DNA from 3 places in the Pseudarthrobacter sp. NBSH8 genome. Region 1 is predicted to be linked to each of the others. Evidence: riboswitches for the same ligand, from Rfam matches in the RefSeq annotation. Region 1 holds a riboswitch; each other region holds the start of a gene.
What was found. Region 1 has a riboswitch for cyclic di-AMP ahead of FYJ92_RS03605 (M23 family metallopeptidase). Riboswitches for the same ligand answer to the same signal wherever they lie in the genome.
Positions count from the first base shown of each region.

Region 2: it holds a riboswitch for cyclic di-AMP, as region 1 does, so the genes downstream of both, FYJ92_RS03035 (hypothetical protein) here and FYJ92_RS03605 (M23 family metallopeptidase) in region 1, are expected to answer to the same signal.
Region 3: it holds a riboswitch for cyclic di-AMP, as region 1 does, so the genes downstream of both, FYJ92_RS18600 (family 16 glycosylhydrolase) here and FYJ92_RS03605 (M23 family metallopeptidase) in region 1, are expected to answer to the same signal.

Region 1 is NZ_CP043178.1:779,916-783,182, reverse strand. It holds gene FYJ92_RS03610 (C40 family peptidase) at 1-124, opposite strand, end outside; cyclic di-AMP (ydaO/yuaA leader) riboswitch at 195-357, opposite strand; gene FYJ92_RS03605 (M23 family metallopeptidase) at 506-1,330, opposite strand; cyclic di-AMP (ydaO/yuaA leader) riboswitch at 1,334-1,577, opposite strand; gene FYJ92_RS03600 (metal-dependent transcriptional regulator) at 1,709-2,404, opposite strand; gene serC (phosphoserine transaminase) at 2,681-3,267, shown strand, end outside.
Region 2 is NZ_CP043178.1:648,269-651,535, forward strand. It holds gene upp (uracil phosphoribosyltransferase) at 1-47, shown strand, start outside; gene FYJ92_RS03030 (HAD-IA family hydrolase) at 85-783, shown strand; gene FYJ92_RS03035 (hypothetical protein) at 824-1,534, opposite strand; cyclic di-AMP (ydaO/yuaA leader) riboswitch at 1,540-1,716, opposite strand; gene FYJ92_RS03040 (HAMP domain-containing sensor histidine kinase) at 1,793-3,256, opposite strand.
Region 3 is NZ_CP043178.1:4,004,767-4,008,033, forward strand. It holds gene FYJ92_RS18590 (DegT/DnrJ/EryC1/StrS aminotransferase family protein) at 1-959, shown strand, start outside; gene FYJ92_RS18595 (NeuD/PglB/VioB family sugar acetyltransferase) at 956-1,591, shown strand; cyclic di-AMP (ydaO/yuaA leader) riboswitch at 1,744-1,893, shown strand; gene FYJ92_RS18600 (family 16 glycosylhydrolase) at 1,897-3,006, shown strand; gene FYJ92_RS18605 (glycosyltransferase) at 3,136-3,267, shown strand, end outside.

The sequences.
Region 1 (3,267 bases):
CACCGGCGGTGGTATCCGCGGCGTTGGCCGGAAGCCCCATGCTCAGGATCAGACCTGATGCAGCTGCGATAACAGCAGCCTGGCGACCTACGGTCCCGGCGTTGGCACTGACTGCCTTGGACACGGGGCCCAAGGGGTTGGTGCGAACCGGTTGTGCGCGGTGGCGCGCAGAATTATGGCGTGAAGACACGAAGGTAGCCTCTCCCAATGCCTGCGAGGTGAGCTGTCGGATTCGGATGGGAGTCACCCGGCCGCTCTGCTTCACAGTGGAAGCTTTGCGACTTAACCCCAAGGCCTTCAGAATCGAAGACCAAAATTGGTTCCCCCGCCCCTGCCAGACGATGTCATGCGAACGGACCTTGAGCGGTGGCAGAGCTAGGCAATCCACTCAAGAACGTCAACTTCGGAAAAGTTGACGCGCTTTAAACGTTACAGGAGTTCCGCGCCAATGTCACATTCAGGTCACGGCACGTCGCGGCGATTCGAGAGTTTGCCATCATTTGGTTCAGAGCCAGCCGCTGGGGTCAACGACTTCGCCGTTGACCTGGACCTCGAAGTGGAGGTGGCAGCCCGTGGACGCGCCCGTGGTGCCGCTGAGGGCAACCACATCGCCGCGACTGACCGTCTGGCCCACCTTGACGCTGGCGGAGGAGAGGTGGTTGTACGTGGTTTCAAGGCCATTGCCGTGATCCACCACCACGCGGTTGCCGCCGCCGTACTGGTGCCAGCCAGCGAAGGTCACGGTGCCGCTGGCAGCAGCCAGGACAGAGGTTCCGCACTGCGCGGCGAAGTCCTGGCCACGGTGGAAGTCGCCGGAGCCGCCGGTGATGGGGCTGACCCGGAATCCGAAGGGAGAGACTGTAGCCAGCTGGGCCAGCGGCGAGCCGAGGCTTCCGGCAGAGGCGGCGCGGGTGATGGATCCCGCGGACTGGGCGCTCAGCAGCTGCTTCAGTTTGCCGTCGGGATCACCTTGGGTAACCACGGACGAGCGGCTGAAATCAATTTGGGCGGCGGCTTCGGCAGTGACTTCAGGCTGCGGAGCAGCGGAAACGGCAGACGCGGCCTGGCCGGGTGCCGGAGTTGCCATCACGGGGCCGGTCACGGGAACCGTCACGGTGAGAGCCAGGCCTGTTGCTGCCAAGGCGATGCCGGCCTTCTGGCCAAGGCCACTGGCAGCGGCGAAATCCGTCATCTGCCGGAAGGGTCCCCGGCGGCGTCGTGCTTCCCGCTGTGGATCGCGGGGCCTCTCCGCAGTGAAATCCTCGGCCACTCTGGGCGCCGAAGCGGGACCCACCGCGCGACGGCGGCCCCTGGAGTATTGCGTGGTCAAGAATGTTCCTCTCTGGATAGCCTGCGAAGTTAGCTGTCGGATTCGGGTCAGAGAGTTCAAAGACCCGGTCCGCCATAACAAGCACTTGGCGCAGAGATATCCCGTGAGGATCCTTCGCTGGAAGAGGCTTGCTGCTGACGGACTTCACCCCAAGGCAGTCTTGCGACTACCGGTTGTGGTTCCCCCGCCTCTGCCAGTTGGTGATTCGTGCACCTGATCCGCTGGCAGAGCTCGGCTCCGGATCAGGTAACGCTTTTGTATCGACGCTGAGTTCCAACTATAGGCGATTAACTTGGGCAGTAACAATTCCGTTATATTTGCGGAACCTGGCGTCACTGCGCTATAGCGCGGCCCCAACGCGAGGAGGCCGCCGTCCCGTCAGCGGACGGAAACGAAGACGTGCGATGCCACTTCCGGGGGCAGCTCGAGCGCCCCTTCTATGCCCGGAACCCGCACGGAAATGTACTCCCCCACGCGCTCCAGGGACACCGAGGCGCCGGGCCTGATTCCGCCTTCGTCCAGCTGGACCAGCAGCTCAGGCTCCACCTGAATGGGCTCGGCCAACCGGCTGACCGTTACGTTCGACGCCGGCCCGTAGCCCTGCATCGCATCCAGGAGATTAATCACTCCGGCATCAGGCAGTGCCGACGCCGGCCCGCCCAGGGCCGCCAGCCCGGGGATGGGATTGCCGTAGGGAGAATCGGTGGGGTGGTTGAGCAATTCGTAGATGCGCTGCTCAACGCGTTCACTCATTACGTGCTCCCAGCGGCACGCCTCATCGTGAACGTAGGCCCAGTCCAGGCCAATCACATCCGCCAGGAGCCGTTCCGCCAGCCTGTGCTTGCGCATCACTTCCGTGGCGCGCTTCCGCCCGGCCTCGGTCAGTTCCAGGTGGCGGTCTCCGGAGACCACCACCAGTCCGTCGCGTTCCATCCGGCCGATGGTTTGGGACACCGTGGGGCCGGAATGCCGCAGCCGTTCGGCGATGCGCGCGCGAAGGGCAACGATGTTCTCTTCTTCAAGCTCCAAAATGGTCCGAAGATACATCTCCGTAGTATCGATCAGATCCGTCATCCAGCTCAGCTCCTCGAGCGCAGTACGTTGCGTTGTCCCACCGTATCGCGTCCAGCAGCGGCGAGGTCCGGTAAAAAGCTTAGCCTATTTTGAACTTGTCCGGATAATCCCCGGACGGGGCCCGATGGTCTCATTGGCCGGACTATGACGGTGCCGGTTCCCGCCCAATCGAGGGGTTCAGGCAGAATAAAGGAGGTCCTTAATGCAGTCACTGCCGACTACCGGCCACCCCACCGTCCGGACGTGAGCGACGTCCATGCCGAAATTGGAGCCCCCGTGAGCGAAACCAGCATCACTATTCCTGCCGACCTCCTGCCAAAGGACGGACGGTTCGGCGCAGGACCGTCCAAGGTCAGGCCGGAGCAGCTCGAGGCGCTCTCAGCGGCGTCCAAGACCATCCTGGGCACCTCCCACCGCCAGGCTCCCGTCAAGAACCTCGTAGGCTCCGTCCGCGAAGGCCTCAGCCAGTTCTTCCGTGCCCCCGAAGGCTACGAAGTGGTCCTCGGTGTCGGCGGCTCTACCGCATTCTGGGACGTCGCCAGCTTCGGCCTGGTGGACAAGAAGGCCCAGCACCTGTCCTTCGGCGAGTTCGGCTCCAAGTTCGCCTCGGCCACCAACAAGGCCCCGTTCCTGGACGCCTCCTCCATCATCACGTCCGAGCCGGGCACTCGCCCGGTATCGGCCGCCGAAGCAGGCGTGGATGTCTACGCCTGGCCACAGAACGAAACCTCCACCGGCGTCGCGGCTCCGGTCAAGCGCGTTGCAGGCGCCGATTCCGGTTCCCTGGTCCTGGTGGACGCCACCTCTGCAGCCGGCGGCCTGGACGTGGACGTCTCCGAGGCCGATGTCTACTACTTCGCCCC
Region 2 (3,267 bases), 130 kb from region 1:
CCGGCGACCGCCTGTACGGCATTGCCGGCTTACATCCCGGGCCGTGACGCCTAAGCCCGTGGCGTGTAAGGCAAAATAGGCAGCATGAACATCCCCACACCTGCCGCCACACGAACACCTGCCGCCACGCGAACGCTGACCTGTCGTGCCGTCCTTTTCGATATGGACGGCACGCTGGTGGACTCCACGGCAGTGGTAGAAGAGGTATGGGGAGAATTCGCAGCCCGGTACGGTCTGGACATCGCCGAAATCCTGCGCACTTCGCACGGCATCCAGGCCGCGGATACGATGCGCCGGTTCGCACCGGCCGGAGCCGACGTTGTGGCGCTCACTGCCGAACTCGGCGCCATGGAAAGGGTGCGGACTTCCGGTATCGTCGCGTTGCCTGGGGCTGCCGAGTTGCTTCGAAGCCTCCCGGCCGAGGCCGTGGCACTGGTGACCTCAGCGGACAGGACCCTTGCAGACATCCGCATGGACGCCGCGGGACTCGCCATGCCAGCCACGGTCGTGACGGCGGAACTGGTCACACGGGGCAAGCCGCACCCGGAAGGGTATGTGAAGGCAGCCGGGCTGCTGGGCGTGCAGCCGGCGGATGCCCTTGTGTTCGAGGATGCACCCGCCGGAATCGCGGCCGGTGTTGCTGCGGGGATCCGGACTGTGGCCGTGGGCCCCAACACGGGCGAATTGCCGGCAGGAGTGCTCCACATCCCGGACTACCGTGCAGTGACAGTCTCCGTGGAACCGGACGCTGCGGGCCGGCAGATCATTTCTTTCCGGCTTTGACGCCTGCCTTTAACGCCGGCCCGGGGGGACTCGAGTCGGCCTAGTACCAGTTGTGCGACAGGTGGAAATTCAGGGCGCCGCACGGTGACTGGTAGCGCTCCTGGATGTAGTTCAGGCCCCAGTTGATCTGCGTGCGGTAGTTGGTGAGGTAGTCCCCGCCGGCGCTCGCCATCTTCTCAGCGGGCAACGACTGGACGATGCCGTATGCGCCGCTGCTGGCGTTGGTGGCCGTGGTGGTCCAGTCGGATTCCTTGGTCCACAGCGTCTGCAGGCACTGCATCTGGTCAGCGGACCAGCCGTAGGTCGCCAGTTGTCCGGCGGCGTAGGCTTGGGCTCCTGCGGGGTCGTTGACGGCCACAACAGGTGCCGGGACAGGCTCGGGAGCCGGTGCCGGGGCGGGTGCGGGTTCGGCAGCCTGGGGCGCTACGTTGATCTCGGCCGGTGCAGCTTCCGGCTCGGCCGGGGTCTGGATCTGGGCTGCTTCGAAGCTCAGCGTCGACTGGGCGCTGGCTTCTTCGGCGGACTGGTCCGCGCTGGCTGCAAGCGACGCGGATTCGGAAGCGTGTGCTGCGGCGCTGACGCCGACCAGGAGGGCGCAGGCCGTCGCAAACACGGCGACGCGCTGGCCCACGGAGGGAATCCGGGCCGCCTTGGACAGTGGGGACATAGCTGCACCGACGCGGGTCTGCTTGCGGTGGCTGCCGGACTTTGGGTCGCCCTGCGGGCGTGTTTCTACCTTGAATTCAGACATGATGGATCGCCTCTCACACCTGCGGAGTTAGCTGTCGGGTTCGGATGAGGGCATCCGGCCACACGGCACAATCACGTGTTGACTTAACCCCAAAGGGCTCTTGGTGCCCGGGACGGTGGGTCCCCCGCCTCTGCCTCTGAAAACGGAATCCGGGAAGCGGCAGAGCTTGGCGTCATCCGGATATGCGGCCCAATCGGGATCCGCACCTTTTCTACGGTACAGGAGCTGGACGCTTAAGTCTCATTTTGGTAACAGGAGTCACGACGATGGCGTGTCGCCTTGCGGCATTCGGGATTCGGCTGCGCGGGCCGCGGCACCGGCAGGAAAGTGTAGGGCGAACTCTGTCCGCCCGGCCCGCGATGTCACTGCCACGCTCCCGCCGTGGGCCTCCATGATGGACTGGACAATGGACAGGCCCAGGCCGCTGGTGCCCTCCGACGCCCCGGCGCCCGAGGCCGGTGCCGTGGCCTTGCGGGCCGCGTCTGCGCGGGCAAACCGGGAGAAAACGTGGTCCACGAACTCCGCAGGGATGCCGCCGCCGTCGTCCGTTACCGTCACCACCGCGGCGCCATCGTCAGACTTCGTGACAGCGGTGACCACTGTGGTTCCGGGTGGCGTGTGCTTGCGCGCATTGGAGAGCAGGTTGACCAGCACCTGACGCAGTTGGGAAGCATCACCGGTGACGGCGAGCGGTTCGTCAGGCAGTTCAAGGCGCCAGCGGTGGTCCGGAGCTATGACTTTCTCGTCACTGACGGTTTCGATCACGAGTTGAGTGAGATCAACTTCGCTGAGCTTAAGGGGCTGTCCCTCATCGAGACGGGCCAGCAGGAGCAGGTCCTCCACCAGGGTGGTCATGCGCTCGGACTGGCTCTGGACACGGGCCAGGGACTTCCGACCGTCCGGTGTGAAGTCCTCGGTCATCCGCATCAGCTCCGTGTATCCGCGGATGGCGGTAAGCGGCGTGCGCAGTTCGTGGGACGCGTCTGCAACGAACTGCCGCACTTTGGTCTCGCTCCGCTGCCGCGCCTCGAGGGCACTGGCCACGTTGTCCAGCATCAGGTTGAGGGCGTGCCCTACGCTGCCCACTTCGGTTCCGGGGTTGGAGTTCGACGCCGGGACGCGCACCGCGAGTGCCACCTCGCCCGCGTCCAGCGGGAGCCGGGCCACCCGGGTTGCCACCTCGGAAAGCTGCTCCAACGGCTTCATGGTGCGCCGGATGAGCACGGTTCCTGCCAGCCCGATCAGCGCCAGGCCGCCAAGGGAAACGAACACAAAAGTCCAGACCAGCGACGCCAGCGTGCTCTCCTTGGCAGCGAGCGGAAGTCCCGTGACCAGGACATCGCCGTAGCCGGTTTCCACGGCCACAATCCGGTAATCCCCGTGGGACAGCGAACGGTCCACAGGAAAGCCGTTCCGGGTCAGCGCCATTAGGGTTTGCTTGTCTTCCGCGTCGAGCGCCAGGCGTGTTGTGTCCGAGTTCAGGAAGCCGCCGCTGGGGATCTGGCTGTCCAGAATCCGTGCATTCAGCGTTCCCACGCTCTGCCCGCGGGCGTCGAGCGGGTCTGTCCGGCCGTTGAATCCGCCCAGGCCCGGACGGCCAGGACCGTTCGAAAGTTTGGCTGCCTGGCTCAGTTGTTCATCCAGCTGGCCGGTCAGAAAGGAGTCCATGGAAGCGTAACTGAACAGGCCCACGGCGCCGCAGATGGCAACCAGCAGCGCCATGGCCAAGAGGA
Region 3 (3,267 bases), 840 kb from region 1:
CCCTGGTGGTGGCCGGTATCGGCCCCGGGGACGACGTGGTTGTTCCATCGCTGGCCTTCATCGCCGCCGCGAATGCGGTGACATATGTCGGGGCCCGGCCCGTGTTCTGCGACGTGGATCCGGCCACCGGCACCGTGACCGCACCTGCGCTCCGGGCCGCACTGACCCTTGACACGCGGGCCGTGATCGTGGTGGACCAGGGTGGCATGCCGGTTGACTTGGACCCCGTCAGCGAGTTGTGCGATCGCCACGAAATCATCGTGATCGAAGACGCTGGCTCGGCTGTTGGCTCAGAATACAAGGGCAGGCCCGTGGGCACGGGGGCGGACATTGCCGTGTGGTCGTTCCACCGGGACAACCTGGTGACCACGGGCGAGGGTGGCATGCTGACAACCCACCGGGCAGACTGGGCGGCCCGGGCCAGGAGCCTGCGCGGCCACTCCCTGAGCGTGCCGTCGGCGGACCGTGGCAGGGCCCGCCCGACTGCGCCGGAGGTGTATGTCGAAGTCGGCTTCGACTACCAGATGACGGATCTGCAGGCCGCCATCGGCATCGTGCAGCTGGGGAGATTGGCCGGGATAGTGGCTCGCCGCCGGGAAATCGCCGCGAGGTATGAGGCAGGCCTCTCCGGCCTATCCGGACTCCGGTTTGTGGCCGATCCACCATACGGGACCACCAACTTCCAGTCATTCTGGCTCGAAGTCCTACCCAGTTTCGCGACGGACCGTGAAGGGCTCCTGGCCCGCCTGGCCGAGGGCGGCATATCAGCGCGCCGCGGCACCATGGCGGCGCACCGACAGCCTGCCTATCGCTGGCGCGGAACGGGCAACGCAGGGCTCCAGAACACGGAACGGCTGACCGACCGGACGCTGGTACTCCCTATTTTCCACAGTCTGGACAACGTGAGCCTGAACCGGGTCATGAACAGCGTCCGGGTCGCTGCCGGGATGCCCCGGTGAGCGAACTGGTTCTGGTCGCCGCCAGCGGGCTGGCCCGGGAAGTTCTGACCATGGTCCGTGCCAGCGGTCAGTACGACGTGGTCGGGCTGCTCGACGACAACAGGGAAATGGCCGGCGTCACTGTGGACGGCGCGCCGGTGCTGGGAACCATTGACGATGCCCCCAAGTTCACCCATGCGCTGGTGCTGGTGTGCCTGGCGTCCGGAAAGTCCCGGGAAGCCGTAGTGGAACGCTTGGCCGCCCTGGGCCTGCGCGATGCCCGCTACGCCACTGCGATCGATCCCACCGTGGAGTGCCCGGAGGGCTGCCGGATCGGCCGCGGCAGCATTCTCCTGAAGAACGTGTCCCTGACGGCCTCCGTCACGATCGGAACCCATGTTGTGGCAATGCCTTCCGTGACTTTTACGCACGACGACGACGTGGCTGACTTCGCGACGTTCGCCGCCGGCGTGTCGCTGGGCGGGGGAGTCCGGATTGGTCGGGCGGCCTACCTCGGGCTGAACTGCAGCGTCCGTGAACGGACTTCGGTGGGGGCCTACGCCACGGTTGGTATGGGTGCCGCCGTTCTGAGCAACGTGCCCGATGGCGAAACGTGGGTCGGCGTCCCGGCCCACCCCATCGAACAGCGCTAGCACACGGCAACTGCCGCCGGGCGCAAGGGGACGCACCGCAACTGAGAGTTCCGTTACCCGATTGTGATTAATCGAATCCTGTCGTGTACGGTCGATCAGGTGGGCCGACCTTCCAGGCCCAAAACCGGGCAGACGCCAAGCTCTGCCGCTGCCCGGAATCCACAACATACTTAGGCAGAGGCGGGGGACCCAGAGTGTCCGGGCACGGCATTAAGCCGACCCTAGGGGTGGAGCCGCTTTACGCGGCCGGATGGCCTCATCCGAACCCGACAGCTAACTCCGCAGGCGTTGAGAGGCAATCACTTATGTCTGCATCCAATGATCAGCCGCGCACTCACGCGCGCCCATATTCTGACGAAGCCGCGTCGCCCACCCAGCGACGGTCTGTGCTGAAGAAGTCCGCGGTCCGTGCCAAGTCCAAGCGCAACATGTCGCTGACCGCGGCCGCTCTTGCCGCCCTGCTGGGAGTCGTATCCCTCGGCCAGGTCTCCGACCAGGCACCGCAGAGTGCCGAATTGAACCGCGTCGCGGACACGTCCAAGCGTGACCAGGCTCCGGGACAGGTCACGCGCGACACCAACGCTGTTCCGGCACCGCTGCCGGCCACGGACCCCTCCCCCGATCCGACCACGGCGCCTGCGCCTGCGCCTGAAGAGCCTGCGGTTGCTCCCGCACCCGCCCCGGTAGCGACGACAACGGCTGCACCAGAACCGGCCCCTGCCCCTGCACTCCTTGCATCAACCGGGACAACCGGCGCCATGCCTGTAGGTGTCCCCGGCGCATGGACGATGGCTTTTGCCGACGAATTCAACGGCACGGCCCTGGACACGGCCAAATGGTCCAACTGCTGGTTCTCCCCCACCTGCGGCACCATGAACAAGGTCACCACCAGCCCCAGCAACGTTTCCGTCGGCGGCGGCAACCTTGTCCTCTCCCTCAATTCGTCCACCTCGGGTGCGCTGGTTTCAACCAACCCCAAGGGCGGGGCCACCACTGGCTACGAATTCACGACAGGTTACGTCGAGGCCCGGATCAAGTTTCCCGGCGACGGCACAAACCTCTACAACTGGCCCGCATTCTGGACCAATGGTCAGAAATGGCCTACCAACGGTGAGAACGACATCGCAGAGGTTTTGAGCGGAAAGATGACCGTCAATTACCACTCGACGACGGGAGCCCACAACCAGGGCACGGTTCCCGGCAACTGGGGCAACGACTTCCACACCTTCGGGCTGCACCGGACCGCCAACTCGGCTGACGTCTACTTCGACGGCGTGAAGGTGAAGTCCTACGCCACCGACGACGGCGGTGCACCGCAGTACATCATCCTCAACGTCGGCGCCTCAGGCAGCTCCCCAGCTGCCTATGGTGCCGCGTCACAGGTCCAGGTTGATTACGTGCGCGCCTGGAAGTAGTACCGCCATCATGTGAGCGGACGACGGCGGGGGGATCCTGCCGTCGTTCGCTTTCTTTAATTTTGTGTAAAGCCGCAGTTGTTGCCGCCATTCAGGCAGAACACCGCACCCGCAACGTAAACTCTTGCAATGAAGCTTCTGTACATCACAGAAAGCGTGCCCAACCGCGACCCCATGCTGGGGGACGGCAGTTCCATGATCCCATTCGAGGTCTTGCGGAACCTGCCCGCGGACATAGCTGTGACGCTCCTAACCTTCGCG